Regions from separate parts of the Halalkalibacter kiskunsagensis genome, predicted to be linked through region 1. Evidence: a T-box and tRNA genes for the amino acid it is inferred to sense, from the RefSeq annotation. Region 1 holds a T-box; the other holds one or more tRNA genes.
What was found. A T-box is a leader RNA that pairs with one kind of tRNA and senses whether it is charged. The one in region 1 lies ahead of argS (arginine--tRNA ligase), so its partner is inferred to be a tRNA-Arg.
Positions count from the first base shown of each region.

Region 2: it encodes a tRNA-Arg, which carries the amino acid that the T-box ahead of argS (arginine--tRNA ligase) is inferred to sense. The anticodon was not compared.

Region 1 covers NZ_JAXBLX010000001.1:147,369-159,274, forward strand. The annotation lists gene argS (arginine--tRNA ligase) at 143-1,831, opposite strand; T-box leader at 1,879-2,085, opposite strand; gene SLH51_RS00610 (acyltransferase family protein) at 2,339-3,430, opposite strand; gene SLH51_RS00615 (spore germination protein) at 3,697-5,268, shown strand; gene SLH51_RS00620 (Ger(x)C family spore germination protein) at 5,294-6,496, shown strand; gene SLH51_RS00625 (GerAB/ArcD/ProY family transporter) at 6,564-7,664, shown strand; gene SLH51_RS24630 (YczF family membrane protein) at 7,661-7,894, opposite strand; gene SLH51_RS00630 (carbon-nitrogen hydrolase family protein) at 8,205-8,969, opposite strand; gene SLH51_RS00635 (Fur-regulated basic protein FbpA) at 9,459-9,662, shown strand; gene SLH51_RS00640 (NUDIX domain-containing protein) at 9,757-10,197, opposite strand; gene SLH51_RS00645 (hypothetical protein) at 11,204-11,906, shown strand, end outside.
Region 2 covers NZ_JAXBLX010000049.1:2,707-14,612, reverse strand. The annotation lists gene SLH51_RS20515 (carbohydrate ABC transporter permease) at 1-386, opposite strand, end outside; gene SLH51_RS20510 (ABC transporter permease) at 478-1,443, opposite strand; gene SLH51_RS20505 (mandelate racemase/muconate lactonizing enzyme family protein) at 1,454-2,548, opposite strand; gene SLH51_RS20500 (NAD(P)-binding domain-containing protein) at 3,087-4,244, opposite strand; gene SLH51_RS20495 (hypothetical protein) at 4,324-6,960, opposite strand; gene SLH51_RS20490 (malate synthase G) at 7,456-9,639, shown strand; tRNA gene SLH51_RS20485 (tRNA-Arg) at 9,800-9,874, opposite strand; gene SLH51_RS20480 (hypothetical protein) at 9,954-10,319, opposite strand; gene SLH51_RS20475 (BrxA/BrxB family bacilliredoxin) at 10,477-10,905, opposite strand; gene SLH51_RS20470 (manganese catalase family protein) at 11,144-11,713, opposite strand; gene SLH51_RS20465 (spore coat protein CotJB) at 11,733-11,906, opposite strand, start outside.

The DNA.
Region 1 (11,906 bases):
CAATCTATCCCTCTGCTCAGCAGGTCTTACGTTCCCAATTGGGTCAACGAACCTGTCCCTACAGTCCCCCGCGTTCGTTTAGGAAGCACGAGAACCGTCCCTGTGCTTCCCTGCTTCCCTGTGCTTCCCTGTGCTTCCCCCGTTACATTTTATCTGGTGCTTTTATTCCCAGTAATCTCAGTCCTTCTTTTAAAACAATCGTAACTGCCTTTACTAATGCAAGTCTACTCTCTAAAAGGTGATCATCAGTGAGAACTTTGACATGGGCATAATATTTGTTGAACTCCTGAGATACATCTATAAGATATTTTGCAATTTGCGAAGGTTCATGCTGAGAAAAGCTCTTTTCAATAACAACAGGAAACTCCATGAGTCGTTTTAGAACAAACCAGCTATGACTGTCTGTTAGTCCATCAACATTCAAACTTTTTTCGTTATACTTTGCTTTTTCTAAAATCGAACAAGCCCTTGCATGAGTGTATTGTACATAAGGTCCTGTCGTTCCCTCGAATCTCAACATGTCATTGAGTGAAAACTCGACATTATTTTGTCGTTCATTTTTTAAGTCATGAAAGATAATTGCGCCCACACCAACCATTTTAGCTACTTCCTCTTTGTTTTCTAGATCAGGATTTTTAGTCGCAATGCTTAGTTTTGCTAAAGCGATCGCTTCTGTAATCACCTCTTCTAAAAGCACCACTTTTCCCTTTCGAGTAGACATCTTTTTGCCATCTTTCAGAATGAAGCCAAATGGAATATGCTTCAACCCTTTAGCCCATGAATAACCCATCTTTTCTAAGACAAGAAAGACTTGTTTAAAGTGTAAGCTTTGCTCATGACCGACTACATAAATCGCTTGCTCGAAGTTGTAATTTTCATATCTGTAAACAGCAGCAGTCAAATCTCGAGTGGCATACAACGTCGCTCCGTCCGATTTCTTGATCAAACATGGTGGTAGGTTTTCCTCCGTTAAATCAACGACTTCTGCCCCTTCGGATTCAGTAAGGAGTTGTAAAATTGTTAGCTGCTCAATTGTACGGTCCATCTTGTCATTATAAAAAGCCTCCCCTTGGTACGAGTCAAAGGTAACATCCAGTAATTCATATATTTTAAAGAACTCTTTAAGTGATTCATCTCTAAACCATTTCCAAAGAGCTAGAGCCTCTTCATTACCTTCTTCTAATTTTAAAAACCATGATCTAGCTTCGTCTTCTAGAGAAGGATTTGACTCTGCTTCAGTATGAAATTTCACATAAAGTGCCAATAACTCTTCAATTGGATTTTCTTTTACATTACTCGCGTTACCCCATTTTTTATACGCGACGATTAGTTTTCCGAATTGAGTTCCCCAATCTCCTAGATGATTAATTTTTTTAACAGTGTAACCACACTTCTGGGCAATAGTTGAAATAGCATTGCCGATTACTGTTGAACGTAAATGTCCCATTGAGAAAGGTTTAGCAATGTTAGGAGAGGAAAAATCAATTACAATGTTTTTACCTTCCCCCATCTGAACAAAACCATAATTTTTGTCTTCCATTAAAATTGTTTCTAGAATTTCTTTACTAACAGTTTGCTTGTTTAGAAAGCTGTTTACGTAAGGCCCATTTGCGACAACTGTTTCGAAAAGGGGATGTTGGATTTTATTCGCTAATTCCAATGCGATCGCCTGTGGAGACTTCTTTAAGATTTTAGCAAGAGAGAAACAAGGAAAAGCCAAGTCACCTTGTTCTTCAAACTTAGGCTTCTCAATTAACTGTTCCACTTCACTTTGAGAGAGTGAAGTTACATGCAATGCAATTTCTTCGGCATAAAGCCTTTTTAATTTCAACTAAAACACCTTCCTTTGCTTTATAAAATAAAAAAATCCCGCCTCCTACTAGAGACGAGATTACCCGCGGTACCACTCTTTTTGTTCATCATGAACCTTCTTACTATACTTGTAACGGTTTTAACCGGCTAAACCCTACTGTTTTCAGGTTGCTTCTCAGAAGTGCGCTTCATTATGATATGACTATTAGGCTTCCACCATCCCTAACTCGCTTTAGACATTGTCATAACTACTCTCTTCATCACAGAATTTTCATATTTTTCATATCAGGAAGCGGTGGGACGGTTCTCGTGCTTCCTCTCCCTTTATACCGCGCCAGTGGGTGGCTCGCTGAACCCCGAGAAGCAGTGGGATGGTTCTTGCGCTTCCAGAAAAATAAAGAGAAGTTCTGTTAACACCTTTCTACCCTCTATCAAAACTACTATGAACGTGACAGTTGTACCGCCTATAATTTTAGGAAAACCATGTTTGGACTGTACTTCTACATGCATAGTGGCTCTCTTTTCCTCAAGAGAAAGCACGAGAACCGTCCCTGTGCTTCCTCGGCTTCCTCGGCTTTTCTTTTGGGATCGTCAGGAGATTTCCTATCAAATACTTACTAAATGGAATATAGGAAAACATTTTTGATACTACAATTGATCCAATCGTACAAAAAACAGCAGCAAATAAAAAATAGCCTAGTGGACTAAGAAAAGCAATGGTTGGTAAATAATAAAGAAATACTTTATGAATTAAGTAAATCGTAAAAGAATATTTACTTATTAGCAGGATCGTCTTTGGTGTCCTCTTTAGTTTGGAAGTCCAGGTAATGATCAACAATATAACACTCACCGTATAAAAAATGTAGTCTACTCTTTTCGATGAAACCTCTGGTAATATGTCGCTTCTTACCAAGAAAACAATCAAAAAGAGTGCAAGTACAGGAGTTATCGTTAACACCATTTTATGCTCTTGAAGCTTTTTCTTAAAAGCCTCATAATTTTTCCCACAATAATAGCCTAAAACAAAGTAAAAAAGCCACCCAACACAAAACAGCCAATACCCTCTTTGCCAAACATACTCTCCCACAGATGTTTGAACTGGTTCTGTAAAATTAAAGAAGATTAGATAGCTTGCATTTATGATAAAAGCTATGCTTAAAACTCTAGCAGGAGACCACTGTTTTAAGTATTTATGAAAGAGTACGTGTAGCAAGTAGAATTGAAAGATAATTAAGATAAAGTAGCCAGTGTACCCTCCTAAAAATAAATTCAAGACAACTTGCTGAAGAAATTCATATTGGGACTTACTTTCAATTGCTGCAAATACCACGGCCATAAAAGCAAATGGTACTAATAAATATTTAATACGTTTCCGAAAAAAGTCTTCAGGAACTCCATTTGGATAGGCATGAGCAAGCAGCATTTCAGAAAGAAAGACAAAAGCTGGGGTTCCAAAAAACGCCATAAACCTTATAAAAATTAAGACATATTCATCAAATTGAGAAATCGAATGATCGTAATTGGTTAATGTCGTGTTAACAGCATGTGTCAAAACAACTGCTAAGCAAGAAATTGATCTAAGCCAATACGCTTCCTTTATGATTGATTTATCTCCCAATTAGACCTCCCCCTCTCATTTAACCATTTATGAAAAGATTGGTCCAAACCTTCCCTGATTAATCATGTTAGATGTAATTTGATTCATAGTACCTATTTAGTCGCTTCAGAACAAGCTGTTTAAACAATCTTTTAGGATTTTTTATAATTTAAAGAGGAAGCGGTGGAGGAAGCGGGGGGACGGTTCTCCCCATGCTTCCCCCTACTTCCCTGAATAGTCTTAGCAAAATTAGAACAAAATAACAGGAAAGTTGGGAGGGGATACGTTTGAATATTTATAGAAAGAAGCTTTATAAAAAGCTACTTAATGATAAACAAAACGATCATGTTCAGACCCCAACTGATTCACATTTGAATGAGGAGCCATTACAAGAGAATTTACAAGAGAATTTGGATAGTATTATGCAGGAATTTGGCCACTCATCTGATTTTGTTAGTCGGAAGTTTATATTGGGTCATCCAAGGTCAATTCATGTAGTAGCCCTATATATAGAAGGGTTAGCAAACGAAGATTTGGTTAATGAACTCATTACTCATGCCCATTCTTTATCCTTAGAGTCAGCTGAACTATTGGAAATCGAAGAAAATGAGAAATCTTATATTGAAAATACCTTTAATCTCACAAGAGAATTGGTATCAACTGTTGGAAGCGTAAGTGTCGTTAAAGATTATCGGAACGTTCTCGCCTCTCTTTTGGATGGAAATACGATTTTGTTATTTCAAGGTATGAATCATGGGTTAATTGTTAGTACATTAGGCAGTAATTATAGAGCCATCACTGAACCTACTTCAGAAACAGTAGTGAAAGGCTCTAAAGAGGGATTTATCGAATCGGTTAGTGAGAACACAGCAATGATGCGTCGACGTCTGAAAACAAGAAAACTAAGAGTAGAAAGAAGAAAAATGGGTGATCTCTCAAATACGGATATAGCCATCATGTATATAGATGGCATTGTAAATGATAAGGTTCTAGATGAAGTAAGAGAACGCTTAAATAACATCAATGCTGAGGCTATTTTAGAATCCAACCATATTGAAGAGTTGATTGAGGAAAAAAGAATCACTTTATTTCCTACTGTGCTTAGCACGGAAAGGCCAGATCGGTTATCTAGAACCTTAACGGACGGAAGAATAGCCATTTTTGTGGAGGGAACACCATTTGCTCTCGTTGTTCCTAATGTATTTCCTGACTTCCTTAAATCAACGGAGGATTACACATCTCGCTATAGCATAAGTAGTTTAATAAGAATTTTGAGATACATCACTTTTCATTTTTCATTATTTAGTTCGCCTATATATATTGCATTAATTACATATCATCAAGAAATTATCCCGACTCATTTCTTGATTAGTCTTATGGCCCAACGTGAAGGGGTTCCTTATCCAGCTTTAATTGAGGCCATGTTATTAGAAATTACATTTGAAATTTTAAGAGAAGCAGGTGTTCGTATCCCTCGGGCGATTGGTCCGACAATATCAATCGCTGGAGCTCTCGTTATTGGTGATGCAGCAGTATCGGCAGGTTTGGTTTCTCCTGCTATGACAATCATCGTTGCTTTGACTGCCATTTCAAATTTTACAATCCCTTCATATACTTTGGCGAATACGACTCGAATTCTACGTTTTTCATTTATGATTGTGGCGTCTATTTCAGGTCTTTTTGGGGTGGCTTTAGGGTATTTTATTATGATGGCACACTTATGCAGCTTACGGTCATTTGGACTTCATTATTTATCACCATTTGCCCCATTTTATTTAGCTGGCAATAAAGATGCCATTCTTCGGTTTCCGTTTTCTCTATTAGAAAAAAAGAAAAAGGCTAATACTTTTAAAAACTAATGATTCGTGTAAATGAGTTGATGATATGAAATCTAGTTGGTCAAAGGGAATGTCCATTCTATGTATGGCAGTAATCATACTTTCAGGGTGCTGGGATCAAAAGGAATTAGATAACATTGCTTTAGTTACTAGTGTTGGAGTTGATACAGCCACTGAAGAAGATATGTATCTTTTTACGTTTCAAATTCTCATCCCGCGTCAAGTGACTCCAACCATTGGAGGAGGAGGGGGAGACCAGGCCCCTATTACCATTATTACTCAAAAAGGAAAAACGATGTTTGAAGCAGTGCGCAGAGCCGCTCAAAAGACACCAGGTCACCTGTATTTCCCTCATATGCAATTGATTGTATTCAGTGACGAAGTAGCTAAGGAAGGTGTAAAAGGATTTTTAGACGTATTTGAAAGAGATCACGAATTACGCCCTCTCACTACTGTAATCATTACCAATGGAATTGCGGCAAAGACTGTTTTAAGCACTCTGACTCCGATTGAAATGAAACCGTCTGAAAGCTTGCTTGAAATAAGTGAAATGAGTGTAAAAAGAGGGGCTTTTACAGCTAGAGTTGATATTGATGAAGTCATTAAGGCTGTTGGGACAGCAGGGAAAGATCCCTTTATCGGAGGAGTGAAAGTGATTGGAGAACCCCCTGAGGATAGTACTACTAATATTCAACAAGTCGAGCCCAAAGCTGTTATTGTTGCCGATAATATTGCCGTTTTTCAAGGTGATAAGCTGAAGGGTTGGCTACAGGAATATTCTGCAAGGGGGTTATTATGGGTGCTAGGCAAGGTGGAAAGTACGATTGTAAATGTGGAGTGTGAAGAGAAAGAAGAGAGTATTAATGTAGAAATCATACGGTCAAAGTCTCAGGTTATTCCTCTATTAAATAAGGATCAACCAGAATTTACTGTTAAGATATTGGCTGATGCAAACATAGGCGAAACGGAGTGTTTTATTAATTTAACAGATTCGAATGAAATTGATTTGATTCAAGAAAAGGTTATGAAAGTAGTTAAGAAAGAGGCAGAAGATGCTATCTCTGAAGTACAGAAGCATCAGAGTGATGTTTTGGGTTTGGGAGCAGCTGTATTTCAGCAGGATCCAGAACAGTGGGGATATTGGGAGAAGGATTGGGACAATCATTTTAGTAACGCAAAAGTGAATGTGGAAGCTCAAATATTTATTCGTCAATCTGGTTTACGCAATAAACCACTTGAGATACAGTAATGAGCTTCATTAGACATGAGAGATCGAACGTTACTAATACTGTGAAATGAAAGGGATGTTAATTCAAGTGAAGAAAGAAAGAATTAACGCATGGCAACTGTTTTGCTTAATTGTTTTATTTGCATTCGGTACAGCTCTTGTCGTTAGCTATGGAGCTGAGGCGGGACGGGATGCTTGGCTTGCGATCTTCATGGGTGGCTCAGTGGGAGGAACCGTTATTTTTTTTATTTATGGCTCTCTCTATAAACTATTTCCTACGCTTTCGTTAATTTCATATTCCCAAAAAATAGTCGGGAGATGGATTGGGGGTTTGTTGGGGCTCGTTTTCATCCTTTATTTTCTTCATGGTTCTGCAAGGGTTCTCAGGGATTATGGAGATTTAATTAGTGCATCAATGTTTACGAGCACACCCTTATTTTTCATACATTTCTTAATGATACTAACAATGATGTTAGTATTGAAACATGGCGTTGAAGTTCTAGGAAGAATGGCAGAGCTTTCTTTTATTCTTATTATTGTGTTAGGTTTTTTAGGGGTTATTTCCGTTTTAATGTCGGGTAAGGTAGAGACTGAGAATTTATTTCCTATTTTAGAAAATGGTCTTTGGGGGCTGTTTTCCACTTCGTTTCCAAGTTTATTTGTAGTTCCTTGGGGAGAATTGTTGGCCATTACTTTACTTTTACCTTATTTAAATAAACCACGCTCAGTAATGAAGACAGGTTTATCAGCTGTCCTTTTTAGTACGGTCGTTCTAAGCTTCACCATTATGTTAAATATACTAGTTCTTGGTGCTGATGTATTTACTCGTTCCAATTTTGCTTTGTTTGACACAATTGGAAGAGTGAGCCTGATGAAATTTATTGACCGTTTGGATCCGATTGTTCTTTTAACCCTTATTATTGGGGATTTGTTTAAGATGGGGATTTTCTTTTTAGCAGCTGTTATCGGTACTGCGGATCTTTTTTATGTGAAGGATTACAAATCACTTGTTATTCCTATTGGGATAGTCATCTTGTTAGCATCCTTAACGGTGGCCGGGAATTTTGCGGAGCACGTTGAAATTGGAAGTGATATGCTTCCTCTTTATGTTCATCCCTCAATTTCAGTTATTATTCCAGGTTTATTATTGTTCATCGCGTTGATTCGAAAGCGTATGAAAAGAAGCTAAGCTTTTTTTGTGCTTATTTTTTTATAAACAGGATAAAGAATCGTTTTGAAAAGAAGAAACAATAAACTTATTAATAAAAGGTACACGACGGTATCCATCATCTTATACTGATGGACAAAAGATTCGATGGTAGGATAAATATTTCGACCAATCAATAATTGAAAAGAAAAGTCAACTAAATGAACTAGCAAAAGCAAAATTAGAAAAATTGTCAATATTTTCAAACTCACTCATCTCCTCTAGGTGGTTACACTTCTATGGTTGCAGTTTCCCTATTTAAATATTCTTTAATTTGATTTTTATTTGGATGAAGCAATAGTTGGAAGCAACGGGACGGTTCTCGTGCTTCCTAAGGATAAGGAGAAGTGCAGTAAACACCTCTCCACGCAACAACTACCGAAAGGCTGACAGTTATAACCTTTATAACTTTATGAAAACCGTGCTTTAGCCTGTCTCCACTATACGTAGTAATTCTCAGTAATTCTCTTGTTCTCTAGAGGAAGCACGAGAACCGTCCCCGTGCTTCCAGTGCTTCCAAAATCAATCAACATAAATAATTTCAAAATTAGAAGAAATTAAATTCATATCGTCCAAATTCCAATCAAACATTAAAATTGCCGATTGTGCAGATTTATGTGAGAGAAGTCGTTTACCATTCTTAATAACCAAGCTTTCTGCTTCCCAAAAAGAAACAGTTGTATCTTCCCCAGTACGATTACACACAAATATAGGCAATCCAGTATCGATGGACCTGTGCTCCCACTCACCATTTGGTCCGTGCAAACCTGGCCCCCAAGATGAAGGAGCAACTAGGATTTCTGCCCCTTTAGTCAACAGTGTATCCGCAATATTTTTTGTATAGGAATCTGCACATATCAATACACCAACTTTTATATACCCCAAATCTATTGGTTCAATCACCTCACCTGATGCAGACCAATTATCTACCCTTGCAATCTTTTTTTGTTTTCCTATTAATTCACCTTTCTCATTTATCACGAAAACTGAATTGTATAGTTTATTATCCTGTTTTGATTTATCTGCACAACCAATAAATACAGTTGTTTTTAGCGACCCAACAATGTTATAAAAATGAGTCATCCATTTATCAGGTTGTTGTTTAATCCAATCCGTTCCAATGATATGAGTAAACTGTAATCCGCTAGTAGCTAATTCTGGAGTTATAACCCAATCCACATTTTTTTCTGATGCTTGTTTTACTGCCTTTTCTATAAGATTTTGATTATATTTAATATCACCAGCAATAGGTAATAAATGCAATAAAGCAATTCTTATTTTCCTCACCAAACTCCTCCTATTGGGCATCTAAAATTTCTCCCATTAAGATAATATTACTATGTTTTTTTACCTTGGTGTGATTTGCCACAGTATAAACTTAACCGTATATGCAACCTTAATGTATTTATTTATACATCATTGTTAATTATCATAGGGGTCTTAAACATTAGAATAGAAGCCCAATAGTAGTGCCAAGCATAGGGACAGGAACTTGTCCCCCAAAACCTCTTTTAACGATGCATCTGGCAATCCCACACCTCCAATTGTAAACATTTTATTAAGGAAATAAAGAAAAATGATCAAAAATCTCTAGAAAATTACGCCCGTTTCCATTCTCAATATGTAAAATTCTGTAACATATAAAAAATCAGTTTTGGATTTCCAATTGTTGTCTATAATACGGGTGATACTTGTTTTTACGTCACAAAGAGAAAAAGAAACCGAGCATACAGAATTGAATTGGAAGCTGTTCGATTAGTTAAGGAGATGATAGCAATGGGAGAATTGCGAAAACAAGTAGAAGCTCGTAAAGAGAAACTGATTAAAAAGCTTATTAACCTAGGGATCTACAAAAGTGAAGACAAACACTTATTTGAACTAACCCTTACAGATATTGAACAAATTTACACGTCCATAAAAAAGAGAAAATCATCAGGTACGGAGGGACAGGTTTATTGTCCCAAAATCACTTCAACTTAGGACAAGGTGCTTGTCCCCTTATCCTTTGGAACCCGATGAGGGGATCAGTTCTTGGAGAAGCATGAGAACCGTCCCCGTGCTTCCAAAAACTTCACTAACGAATGAACGCCAATTCTCTATTAGCGAGTGCATCCTTTAACCATAGAGGATGCATTTTCAATAAGTCTTGCGGTAGGTTTTGTGGTTCAAAAAATTTAATTTCTAATGACTCAGAAGAATTACATCGTAGATCTCCACCAGTAATTTCAGCAAGGAAACAAGTTGTTATAAAATGCACTACTTTACCATTTGGATAAGCAAACACCTGTGAGTTAGGGTCAGAGTACACACCAATGAGCTTTTTAATTCTTATATCTAAATTAGTTTCCTCTTTCACCTCTCTGATAGCGGCTTCAGAAACTGTTTCCCCTATCTCTATATGTCCTGAAGGAATACCCCATAACCCTACATCTGACCTTTTCTGCAACAAAATTTGTTTTTCCTCATTTAAAATAATAACTGCCACCCCAGCTTTTAAATCATTGATTCTTTTCATACTATAAACCTCCTTAAAATAATAAAAAAGGGTCCGAGGGGAAAGAATTCAACGCATAACAAATACGTTGAACCTTTCCCCTCGGACCTTTTATGTCAATAGGTGCCTTTTACACACGGTAAAAGATGCAGCCCTCGGTCACTGACCTACCTAGATAGCGGAACCCTAGCTGCAATTTTCCAGTTCACTTTTTATTTTACAGCTAATTCTTAGGAGATAAAAGATATTCCTTCACTACTACCTGTTACTTTAATAACAAATATCAATTTTAAATTTCTTTAATAATCTCTACTCTGTGATATGAAAAAGAGTGACAATTTATTAGGAAGCACGAGAACCGTCCCCGTGCTTCCCCTTAATTCTCTAAAAGACAAAGGGTATACTGATAGTACAAGAGGAGGCGGAAACCGAATCGGAAGAATGATTTTCGAAAGCAATTGAACTTGAACTTATAAAAAAGGGCCCAGATGAGTTTGCTTATCTCAAAAAGATAAAAAACGATTGAACAGCAATACAATAAAAATTACATTTTTGCGAAGATGGAATGTCAATTTAGTTACCCCATTGTGATTAAAAACCAGATGGTTCATTAAGAAGAAACGAAATCCCTTCTTTATGTATCTCGGATCAACCTTTTTATTATATTAAAATAATGTCCCATTCTATAAAGGTGTTGTTCAATTATATTGCCCTTTTCATGAAGAAAGATGCTTTCCTAATTTCAGAAAAGCGCCCTTTCGTTGAAGATTAATAATATTATGGAATGCAACTTAATCCGGCCTACGCATTACTTTGCGGTCTATGACAAGAACCCTGTCACCAAGCCTAAAAGAAGGAATAGATTTATTAAATATCGAATATATATATTTGTGGATTAATTTCCCATTCGCAGCTCCCTCCTTTAGAAGAGAATTCTAGTCTTTGGATAGCATATTATTAATTAAGTTAGAGATGTTTAACCATATTGGTCCTATCGGCAAACGTAATGAATGAAGGGAGCTTCTAAATGAAGGAATTAACAGACCTTTTGAAAAAAGAAAAGGCACTTACTCTCACGGGGTTTTTAGGATTGGTTTTAGGAGGATTATGTCAGAGTTACATTCTTTTATTTGGGGCTCAGGTTGGATTGGAAGGTGATTTAGCCAAAGCCGTTTCATTTAATATTGCTTTAGGGATTTTTTTGCTCACCACAGCTATCATCGTCTCATTTGCAAATTTTTCACATAAAGCAAAGATGATCTTTCGATGCTTCTATATTATCACTGCACTTTATAGTTATGGAATCGAAACAATACAACACTTTAGAGGGATCGACCCAAGATTCACTCAAGTAGGAAGTCCTTTAGATGGAATATTTGGTTTACTATTTGGATTAGTCTCCATAGCAATGATTGTATTTTATGTTATTTTGGCAATGCAATTTTTTCGCAAGGATAGTATGAAAACAGAACGTTCAAGAGTGATTTTAGGGGTTCGATATGGTATGTTTTCAACGATGCTGGCTTTTGCAGCAGGAATATGGATTATTACAATACAAAGTAGATTTATAGGAGAAAGTGGCAATATTATCTGGCTTCACGGTTTAGGGTTTCATGGTTTGCAATTAGTTCCTTTAATCGCTTGGTTATTGGAAAAACAGAGTCGTTTTATAGGGATGCGCATGATCCATTTGAGTGGTCTATCTTGGTCTTTTTTTATAATATTAATTG
Region 2 (11,906 bases), on a different contig from region 1:
TAATTTGGTACAATTCCGGCATTAAAAACGAGTGTAAACACAACGGCATATAAAATAAATGTGCGACCAGGCAATGACTTCTTCGTTAATGCATAAGCCATCGTAAACGTCACGAAAATATTGAAGATTGTACCTACTACCGTAATGTAAACTGTATTTTTCAATGCACTTAAAAAGCTATTTGTAGACAATAAATACATGTACGATGCAAGTGACCATTTTTCAGGTAAAATATTGAACTGAAATGGCACATACACTTCTGGGTCTGTCAGCGAAACGCTAACTACATATAGGAAAGGGGCTAAACACAATAGCGATACCAGTACTGTAGTTGAATAGATCAAATAGTCTCCTACAGTGAAACGCTTGTTTGACACAAAACTCATGCAGACAACCTCCTTTTTCATTAATTAAACCTTAATTTCACAACTTTCTCGTTTAACAATCTCAATTCGGTAAGCCTTTCATTCTATAAAGTTACATGATCCCTTCGTTCCCAAATCGTTTACTGAGCCAGTTAGCACCTAATATCATGATCAGACCAACCACCCCTTTAAACATCCCAACAGCTACACCGATACTCGTATCTCCTCTTAAAATCCCTTGCATGAAGGCATACGTATCAAATACATCCCCAACATTCATGACCAAAGGATTCAACATTAATAGAATTTGTTCAAATCCAACATCCATCATGTTCCCCATCCGTAGAATGAGTAAGATGACGATGACATTTCGGATAGCAGGTATAGTAATATGCCAAATCTGTCTCCACCGATTCGCACCATCCATAACTGCAGCCTCATACAGACTTGGATTAACACCTGCAATTGCTGCTAAAAAGATAATCGTTCCCCAACCTGCATCCTTCCAAATGCTCTGAACTGTAACGATAATCCAAAACAACTTATCATTTGATAAGAATGAGACAGTACTTCCAGTTAAACTATTGATTATCTTATTGATCGCACCTACATCAGTCGAAAGCATAAAGAAAGTTAAGCCAGCTACAACAACCCAAGATAAGAAGTGAGGTAAATAAACGATCGATTGATTTACTCGTTTAAATACATCGTGACGAATTTCGTTTAACATCAAAGCTAGAATGATCGGAATTGGAAAATATAGAATCAAGTTCATAAAGTTAATAACTAATGTGTTTCGTAGTAACGTATAGAAATACTCATACGTAAACAAATCTATAAAATGGGCAAACCCGACCCATTCACTTCCCATGATTCCAGCAAACGGATTATAATCTTGAAAGGCAATGATTAACCCCCACATAGGAGCGTATCTGAAGACGAGAAAATACAAGATACCAGGGAGCATCAATAAGTAGAAATATCGGTGTAAAACAATTTGTGTCCATAACCTTTTCATTTTTGTTTTTCTATCTATAATTGGGACTTGTTTTTTTGATCGAACCTCCGTTTTTAGCATGATGAACCTCCTAACTCTTAAGTTCTGTGATCTTATAATTAGCTTTTCTTAACCACTCTTCACTAATTTCAATTCCCCAACCATTGCCACTAGGGATATCAACCATCCCGTCTACTACATTTAGAACGGGGTGGAATAAATCTTTGGTCCAAGGTGTATCCTCAATACTTAACTCTACGTATGGCCCCGCATTTTCAATTGCTCCTAGAAGGTGGAGTGTGAAAACGGTTACCATTGACAAATTTGCCGCGTGAGGAGTACATGGTAACCCGGCTTCCTTTGCCATCTTAGCCACTTTCAACGTTCTAGATATTCCACCCAGATAACAAACATCTGGCTGAACAATATCAACCGCCCTCATATTAATCATTCGTTTCCATTGAGATAAACAGTTATCTTGTTCTCCGCCTGCTACAGGAATGTTTAACGCTTTCGTCACCTCTGCCGTCCATTCAATTTCAGGATAAGGACAAGGTTCTTCAAAATGTCCAACATGATAAGTCTCAAGCATTCTCCCTACTTCAATTGCTTTCTCTGGTGTGTAACCACTATTTGCATCAACTAATAAGGTTGCATCATCTCCTATCGCACGGCGAACAGCTGGAACTATCTCTTCAGTTCTCCCTGGCCATACATCAACGTTTTTACCGAAATTGTTAGCAATTCGAATTTTAAACGCATCAAAGCCTTGGCTATCCATTAATCTTTTTAAGCGATCGGCTTCATCTTGTGGAGAAATATCTCTTCTCATACTCGAACCGTAAGCCTTAATGGGCTTAGGCTTACCTCCTAATAGTTCACATACGCTTTTTCCTTCGATCTTCCCTTTCAAATCCCACAACGCCGTATCAATTCCACCAACCGCTCTACATATATAGGAGCCTGGAAACTTATGCTCTGCTTCTATACTTCGATCAACGATACCCTCTATGTCCATTGGGTCCTCTCCAAGAACATGTGGAGCGATTTGTTGATGTAAGATCTCGGCTGTAAGATTCGCGTGATAAGGAGCCACCTGACCGAATCCTTCTTCTTTAGAATCAGTTCGTATCCGAACCAAGCAAACTTCCTTTGTCGAGAACGTTTCAATGCTCTGTATCCTCATCTTAAGACCCCTTTCTTTTCTTTCAGCTACACCCTAAACTAATTCCGACACATTCTTTCTTTAAGGTAATAGAAGAATTCACGTTTCCATTTTCAAAGCATCGTTTTGAAAGCGCTTACCAACAACTTCATTTTTGCTTGTTCACAACCCGCATTCAACAGACAGCTTTTGTTTTTTTATTAAAAGTGGATCGTATATCAAAAGTTGTCTTGTTGTATAAACATCGCCAAATCCCTTGATAGCACACCGATCTTTCGTTTACTGACCAAGGAATTTTTTTCTAAAACAATCAGATGTCAATTGTTGTCTTGATTAAAATCTCTGTATAGACGAAGAAATTTTTCGCAATTATAGACCTGTTAAAAACTGTTTGTTCAAACGATCTAAGTCTACTATTTTTATTTAAATTCTCCCTTTTGCTATAATAACGAAATATAATTAGATAGGGGGGAATCCAAAAAGAAAAAACCAACCAGCAATTCGGTTGGCCTTTCATATCTTATCTACCTTCGTATAACACCTTTGACTAGTAACACGCTTACATTCCCGGTACCATTTCCCACTCATGAATTTCATAATCACGTGCACCTTCAATAATATAGGGATCTTTTCTCACCCAATCTTCCACCTCTTTTTCAGACCTCGCTAAATAAATTACCAAACCTCCTGCTCCATCCACAAAGCGACCGTTCGCATACAATACTCCTTCATTTCGTCTATCATCTAAAAACTGAAGATGGCTTGCACGGTATGTCTGACTCTTCACTGCATCCTTCATCGGTAAAAAGACCGCAAACGTTTTTAAAGGCTCATCATTTCTATTTTGTTCGTCTTGTTTCGTTTGAAATTTCAACATTGCTGACATGTCACTGCTCCCTAACTCATGACAGCAAGCCCGTTGCACTAGGTTTCGGACACGACTACCTATAGGCAGCTGAACCATACTTTCCTCAGCCAATTCAGCAACTAAGTTTAAATCTTTGCTTAAAAGTTGTAAAGCAAAGCCTGGCTCATAGTCATTTTTAGATATAAAATCATTATAATGACGTTCTAACACACGGCTTTGAGAGAGACTTGCGCTAAGAATTTTCACTAACTGATCTAGGTCTAGACCATTTTGCTCAGCCAAAGCAAGAGCTTCACTTACCGCTTGTGTATGGGTGCCAACCATCAACTGATTAATTAATTTCACCAACGATCCACTTCCGCTTTCCCCAACATAATCAACGTACTTGCCCATTGATTCCAATACAGGCTTTACCGTTTCGAATGTTTTAACATTCCCTCCAACCATGATACTTAAAGTCCCAGTCTGAGCCCCGGCAGTGCCACCACTAACAGGTGCATCGAAAAATTCAATATTGCGGGCCCTTGCTTCGTCAAATATTTCTCGATTTAATGCTGGATTAACCGTACTACAATCAGCTAGAATTAAACCCTTATGTCCATTTTGCAGCAGACCATCTTCATCAAGGTAAACTTCTTTAACATCAGCTGGCATCGGTAAGCATGTGAGGATAACATCCATTTCCTTTGCTAGCTCTATTAGTGAATATCCGATTTTCCCCCCATATTGTAATAACTCCTTTTCAGCTGATTTGCTACGATTTAAACCATATACATCGTATCCTGCTTTGATTAAATTGTAAGACATTGGCAAACCCATATTTCCTAAACCGATAAATCCTATTTTCACTTTGAAAACCTCCCTGTATCTTGGCAAAAAGACATGAAGGATACTCGCTTCACGCCTTTTTGATTATTCTTTTATTCGATTATCTGCTTTGACGAATTGAAAAATAAGGTTGATTACATAAGCTGTTATCAAATCCTGGATACATCTGTTTCTGATTATCCGCTGTCTCTATTTCAAAATAGTAAACTAACGGATATGGACTATCTGTGTATGACGATGGAATCTTTGTGACAACTCTTTCTCCTTGCCGCTCCATTGTTAAAGATTGATAGCTTTGAGCTTGGTTTACTTGGCGATACTTTAATTTTACATTCACCTCAGGTGAGGCATTTGGCAATTCTAAAGCAATCTTAATGTCATCTCCTCTTTGAAATTCTGTTGGAGGTGTGTGTTCACACGATGATACATTATCCACTTGAATCTGGAATAACCATTTTTTTGCTCGCTCGACTTCTTCCAATGAAACTTCTTTTTTTGCAAGGTCCATTTGCTTTTCCATATTGGCAATATCATCTTCAATTGCCTGCACTCTGTCAGCCCAATGACCTCGCATGAAAGGAACATAGCCAAATGTGATATCATCTGTATACACATCTTTCGTAACGTCTACTACCTGTTCCCAGGCTATTTTCGCTGCACGATAATAGGTTAAAGCTTGGTTAAGCAATTCAGGGTCTCCTACTTTTTCAAAAAAGGCAAAAGCCGTTCCTGCTCTGAATTTGTTCGCAAAAAATAGACCTAAGCCACTTTGCACTTTTACATCAATAGCCAATCTACGGAATGACGGCTCTTGATGTTTTCCGATCGCCTTTGTGGCATCACTTAAATGTTGTGTAGCAAGTGAAGCAAATTCTTCTAGAAGATTAGCAGTTTCTATAGGTGAAATTTTGCTACTAATTTGATCCTTTATCATATCTTCTGTAAATTCATCGACTCGATAAAACAATCCAGGATCTAGTGGACTGACATGATTAAAGGTAGCCGGTTCTCGTCCATCACAATGATAAGCTGGCTTTTCCTCTTGATCAACAATCATAATGTTGCTATAGATTTCTGGCCAATAGTTATTGTTTGCGACTGAGGGAGAATGAGCAACCGTAAACAATGGTAAAATTTTACTCGCATACTTTAAAGAACTCTCACATGAATCCGCAGCTGTTTGAAATTCATTTCGTAGATAGCGACGCCACGTTTCCGGGTTTGCATCAGGGTTATATAATAAACGCCCCCATAAACGATAGCTGTACAAATATTTACGCCAATCCTGGAGACCCAACCGTAAAGATGGATCAACATAAGGATCTCTTCCCGTTGTTGTTTCACTCGTTTTTCGGGACTTAAATGAAAGAGGTTCCATCAATTCCACCCCTGTTGAACCACAGAAACTTCCTGCTCGACCGTATTCAGCGGCCATTTCTGGATCCCCCCATAGAAGCACTCTTTGCGTCCCTGGCCAAATTCGGAAGAAAATATCATAATTACGATCCTCTTTGAAGAAGTCTGCATATCCATAGCGAGTAAACCTTCTAGAAGTTGTTGTAATAATCATTTTACCTGCTTCAGGGTTTGGTTCTATCGGTAATTCAGTTTCACGAATTTCCGCTTGATGATAAGGAAGACCCATATGCTCAGCCCAAAACTTTGGTGAAATCGTAAAAGGAATTCCATTATCTTCAGCTACCTGTAAAAGCTCATCATCAATGCCTTTCGGATGAAGATCAAGATTGACCGGTCGCCCGCTTAATGCCGGTCCTTCTAATACAACTTTCCAAAATAGATGTGCTGGCTCTGGTATTCCACTTTCATAGTGAACCCTTATCGTAAGTCCATCGATTTCCGGACATTCCGTGAGTAATGTTTTCAAAGCATCACGACAGTATGGTGCATGATTTTCCTCATTAAGACCACTTATTTTATAGCGAATATCGGGGCTATCCTCTGGTTCATAAGCTTGTGTCCAAATACCAACTTGAAACTCTAAGCCTCTACGCTTCGTTTCTTGACCTATAAAACGCAGTGTTTCAAGATTCTTATTTCTCTCATCTTCTGACAAGTCAGATACATTAACCTTGTAACCAGGAACAGATACAAGGAATGGATATGCAAAACAAAAGTAAAAATCTTTAATATCTGGATCATGTCCAAGGTCGTATCCCATACCTAAAGCCAGACTAAAGCGGTTAAATCGTTGATTTGCCAATTCTGATAAGTATTCACGCCAAAAATCTTTATCATAGAACCAGGATTTATCAAGCTTTTCATTAACAAATAGGCGTTTCACGCTACGTATTGGATTAGCTGGTTGTTCCTTTATTCGCGTTAAGTTAAGTAGCTCTTGCAACGGATCTGTTGCGTTTTGTACAATATCGGATAACTCAAGAATTGCATAGACTAACCCGCGGACATCAGCTCCAATGACAAAGAGTGTTGGCTGATCCTTTACTGTTACTCGTTCAATTACAAAAGACTCAGGTGCTATTGGTTGATCTTCTTTTGATAGAAAATCTGTGGAAGGATCTGATTGTGTGTCTTCTATAATGATTGTTAATCCGATTCCTTTCTTATTGTTGATTTCGTCTGAAACATTTACAGTGAACCATTTCTTCTCAAGGATGTCTTTGAAGTAATCTACAGCCCAACTTACTTGTTCCTTCGAGGTACTCTTGTCATTTCCTTTTTGTACAAGAGTTATTATCTTGCCAATGTTTTTTTCCAAAAAGAACTCCTCCTTATAACATTCTTTGTTTTTACGCCACTTTTTTGTAAACGTTTACTTACAACTATATTTTTGATTACAATTTGCCCGCATTCAACAGACAGCTTTTGTTTTTCAAGTTAAAAACCTATCAATATCAAAACTTGTCTTAAGTTATAAACCTTAAAAATCCTAATACCATACCTTATTCAATCGTTAAATCACAAAAAAATGTCCATTTAATATTTTTGCAGGACAATTGCTGTCCTTTTCTATCTAATCCGAACACTCAGCCTGTCTCACATTGGTTGCTCATGCACATTTTTTTGATTGATCCATCTCCTCCTCTTCTTTTCTTGTTAGTTCGCAAATATAACCATAAGGCATATCAACTATTCGAAATATGTATTTTCGTTATGAGGTTCTTTATCGCTATAATAAAAGGTATAAGAATAATAACTACCTTAAGCAAACATAATTTTTATTTTGCTTTAACCAATTAAGGAGGGAATTCCAATGACAAAGTACAAAAAAGTAGGGAATCTTCAAATCGATCCAAATTTTTATGAATTCATTCTTTCTGAAGCACTTCCAGATAGCGGACTTACGACCGAACAATTCTGGGCTGACTTTGACAAATTAGTACATGACTTACTTCCTGAAAATCAGGCGCTACTGTCAAAGCGTCAAGAATTACAACAGAAAATAAGTAACTGGCATCAAGCAAACAACAAAAAATTCAACTTTGACAACTATAAATCATTCTTAAAAGAGATTGGCTATCTTGAACCAGAAGTAGAAGAGTTTGAGATCACCACTCAAGGAGTTGACAAAGAAATTACATCTCAAGCAGGGCCGCAATTAGTCGTACCAGTAAACAATGCTCGTTATGCCATTAATGCTGCAAATGCTCGTTGGGGCAGTTTATATGATGCTCTTTATGGAACGGATGCGATCAGTGAGAAAGACGGAGCTGAGCGGAGAGCAACATATAACGAGACGCGAGGAAAGAAAGTTATTTCTTATGCAAAAGCTTTTCTCGATCAAACAATCCCCCTTGAAAAGGGCTCTCATAAAGATGTCGAAAATTATACAATAAGTGATAGTAAGTTAATAGTTTCCCTTTCTACAGGTGAAACTATTAGTATAGAAGACACTTCAAAGTTTGTCGGGTTTCAAGGGGCAGCTGACGTCCCTTCTTCAATCTTATTTAATAATAACGGCTTACATTTCGAAATTCAGATCGATCGTACACATCCAATTGGCCAAACAGATCCAGCAGGTGTAAAAGACATTTTAATGGAAGCCGCACTTACAACGATCATGGATTGTGAAGATTCTGTTGCTGCTGTAGATGCTAACGATAAAATTGAAGTGTATCGAAACTGGTTAGGATTAATGAAAGGTGACTTAACAACTACTTTCACAAAAGGTACGAAGTCTATTACACGAAAGCTGAATGAAGATCGTGAATACACATCACCTACTGGTGAAGAATTTAAACTAAATGGGCGCTCCCTTATATTTGTTCGAAATGTAGGGCATTTGATGACGACCTGTGCTGTACTTGACCAAACTGGAGAAGAAATTCCTGAGGGCATTTTAGATTGTGTCGTGACTAGCTTACTAGCTAAGCAAGAATTACTAGGTCGTGGAAATTTCAAAAATTCAGAAGAAGGATCCGTCTATATTGTTAAACCTAAAATGCATGGTTCTGAAGAAGTAGCCTTTGCAAATCTACTCTTTACTCGCGTTGAGGACATGTTAGGCTTAGATCGAAATACTCTTAAAATTGGTGTGATGGATGAGGAACGACGGACTAGCTTGAACTTAAGGGCGTGTATCAGGCAAGTAAAAGATAGAGTAGTCTTTATTAATACAGGCTTCTTGGATCGAACTGGTGATGAAATGCATACGTCAATGGAAGCTGGCCCTATGATTCGTAAACATGAAATGAAGCTGTCAACATGGCTAAACGCCTATGAAACATCTAACGTAAACGTAGGTTTGGCTACCGGTTTCAAAGGGCGCGCTCAAATTGGCAAGGGCATGTGGGCTATGCCAGATTTAATGGCTGATATGTTACAGCAAAAGAGCGGTCAACTAAAGGCAGGTGCAAACACGGCATGGGTTCCGTCCCCGACAGCAGCTGTGTTGCATGCACTCCATTATCATGAAACTGACGTACCGACTGTTCAAGACCAATTAATCAAACGCTCTAACGATTTAACTGATTCTATTTTGCAAATTCCAATTGCCAAAAATTCGGACTGGAACCGAGAAGATATTCAACAAGAACTAGATAACAACGCTCAAGGAATTCTTGGCTATGTTGTTCGCTGGATCAACCAAGGAATCGGTTGTTCAAAAGTACCTGATATAAACAATATAGCATTAATGGAAGATCGTGCTACTCTTCGTATTTCCAGTCAACATATGACCAATTGGCTACACCATGGTATTTGTACGAAGGAGCAAGTGCTTGAAACTTTAAAACGGATGGCAAAAATTGTCGATCGGCAAAATGCTGGAGACCTTAACTATCGCCCGATGGCAACTGACTATGAGCATTCAGTTGCATTCCAAGCGGCCTTGGATTTAGTCTTTAAAGGCAAAGAGCAGCCAAGTGGTTACACAGAGCCTATTTTACACCGACGTCGTAAAGAAGCAAAAGCGATGTTTCAAGCTCAAACTAACTAAAGTTCTATTGAACTAAAAAGCAATCCGCCTCTTTCATGAATCTTTTGTGAGGGGGATTGGTATTCTACGTAATAGAGTTGTACGTTAAAATGATGTTGTATAAGAGTGTGAGGAAAGAGAATTGAATAGAGGATAGTTACTTTAATTTATAGAGGTAAAATGGCGCGCCTAGTAGGACTCGAACCTACAACGCAAGAACCGGAATCTTGAATGATATCCCTTTCACCATAGGCGCATTAATAACAAGCGACATATACTAATTTAACGTAAGAGAGAATAGAAGTCAAGCATCAATTCTCTCTTACTTTTGAATACTACTTTGCTTCAGTCGCAGGTGACCCTTCTTCAAGCATTTGGTTAAAGCGTTCGCTAATGTCTTCTTCTGTATAGCCAGCTTCCCCTAAACGTGATGCAAGGTTTTTCGCCCATAGTTGAAGACGTTGTGCCATTTTTGCATATTTCTTGGATTCAGATCCCTTTGCAGAATTAGCGCGTCCTTCTGCATTAGACATAACATTCTCAACAATGAATAGGCTTTTCCAAACCATTTCTTCATCTAAAGACTCATGAACGTCACTTAATTCAGCGAGAACTTTGCGATAGTAATCGCTAAATTCTTTGAACGTAATTTCCTCTTCCATATTTAAATACACTTGAATTTGATCATACAAAGCTTGCATTTGTTGCACACTCTCCTTATTTAACTTATAGTTCATTATACCATACATACCCTTCACGTGAAGTCTGTCAATAATTGTTTCTAAACTTCCTTCCGACATAAAAAAGGAAAAAGCTCAAAGGTCTTTACCTTCAAGCTTTTCCCAAGGTGCTAATAATCTATTCCTTACAGTAATCATCAAATGCTTTCTCGAGTTTTTGAACAACCTGAATCGGCTCATGTCCTTCTATTTCAAAGCGTTCTACCATTGTTTTGATTTCACCATCTTTTAAAAGAGCAAATGATGGTGAAGAAGGAGCATAACCAGTGAAATACTCTCTTGCTCTTGATGTAGCTTCTTTATCTTGACCAGCAAAAACAGTTACAAAGCGATCTGGTTTTGTTTCGTAATTTTTCATATACGCTGCTGCTGGACGAGCAATTCCTCCTGCACATCCGCATACAGAGTTGATCATTACAAGTGTCGTTCCTTCTTTTTTCAATACTTCATCGACTTCTTCAGAAGTTTGTAATTGTTCATAACCTGCTTCAACCATTTCTTGTCTTGCAATGTTCACAACGTCATTCATATAAAAATTAAATTGCATTATCTCTCCACCTCTCAAGCATTCTTCTATTTATTGTACCCTGTTTCCTTAAGAAATCCAATTAATATGTTCCTTCATATTCAAACAGCAGACGCATTTCTTTTTTATATAACCACTAATTTCATCAAGAAGGCTTGTATAAAAAAGTATAGACTGACTCCTAGATTCTAAGTCCTTCTAGCTTACTTTAGAAGGGCCCGAATTATTGAAGTCAGTTGTTTCTCTTCGTTTATTATACTTAAAATGTTTTCTTTGTGTCTCTGTCTTCCTTTAACATCTCTACCGCTTCTCTAAATCGTTGAGAGTGTACAACCTCGCGTTCACGTAGGAATTTCAAACCATCATTTAAATCAGGATCATCGGACATATTAATTATCCATTGATACGTTGCTCTTGCTTTTTCTTCTGCAGCAATGTCTTCATATAGATCAGCAATTGGGTCGCTTTTCGCTTGAATATAAGAAGCCGTCCATGGCACACCGCTTGCATTCTGATAAAACAATGCTTCCCCATGATTTACATAGTGATCCCCAAGGCCAGCCTCCTTCAATTGGTCAGGTGTCGCATCTTTTGTTAATTTATAGATCATCGTTGCAATCATTTCAAGGTGAGCGAACTCTTCCGTTCCGATATCTGTTAGCAAACCAATTACTTTATCCGGTATCGTATAGCGTTGATTTAAATAGCGCAGTGCAGCTGCAAGTTCTCCATCTGCTCCACCGTATTGTTCTATTAAGTATTTTGCCAAAGTCGGATTACATGTACTAACCTTCACTGGATATTGTAGTTTTTTTTCATAAATCCACATTTATGTTCCCTCCACTCTTTTACAATTGCCAAGGCCAAGGTGACTCATTCCAATTCCACGGATATCCACTATAACTGTTTCCATACTGCTGCAACGGTCCATAATACTGTTCAACTTGTTGCCTTAATTGGTGGCTATAGTGAGCTGTTTCATTAAATTGCTGAATCGCATTCGTGTCATTTGGATGTGTATC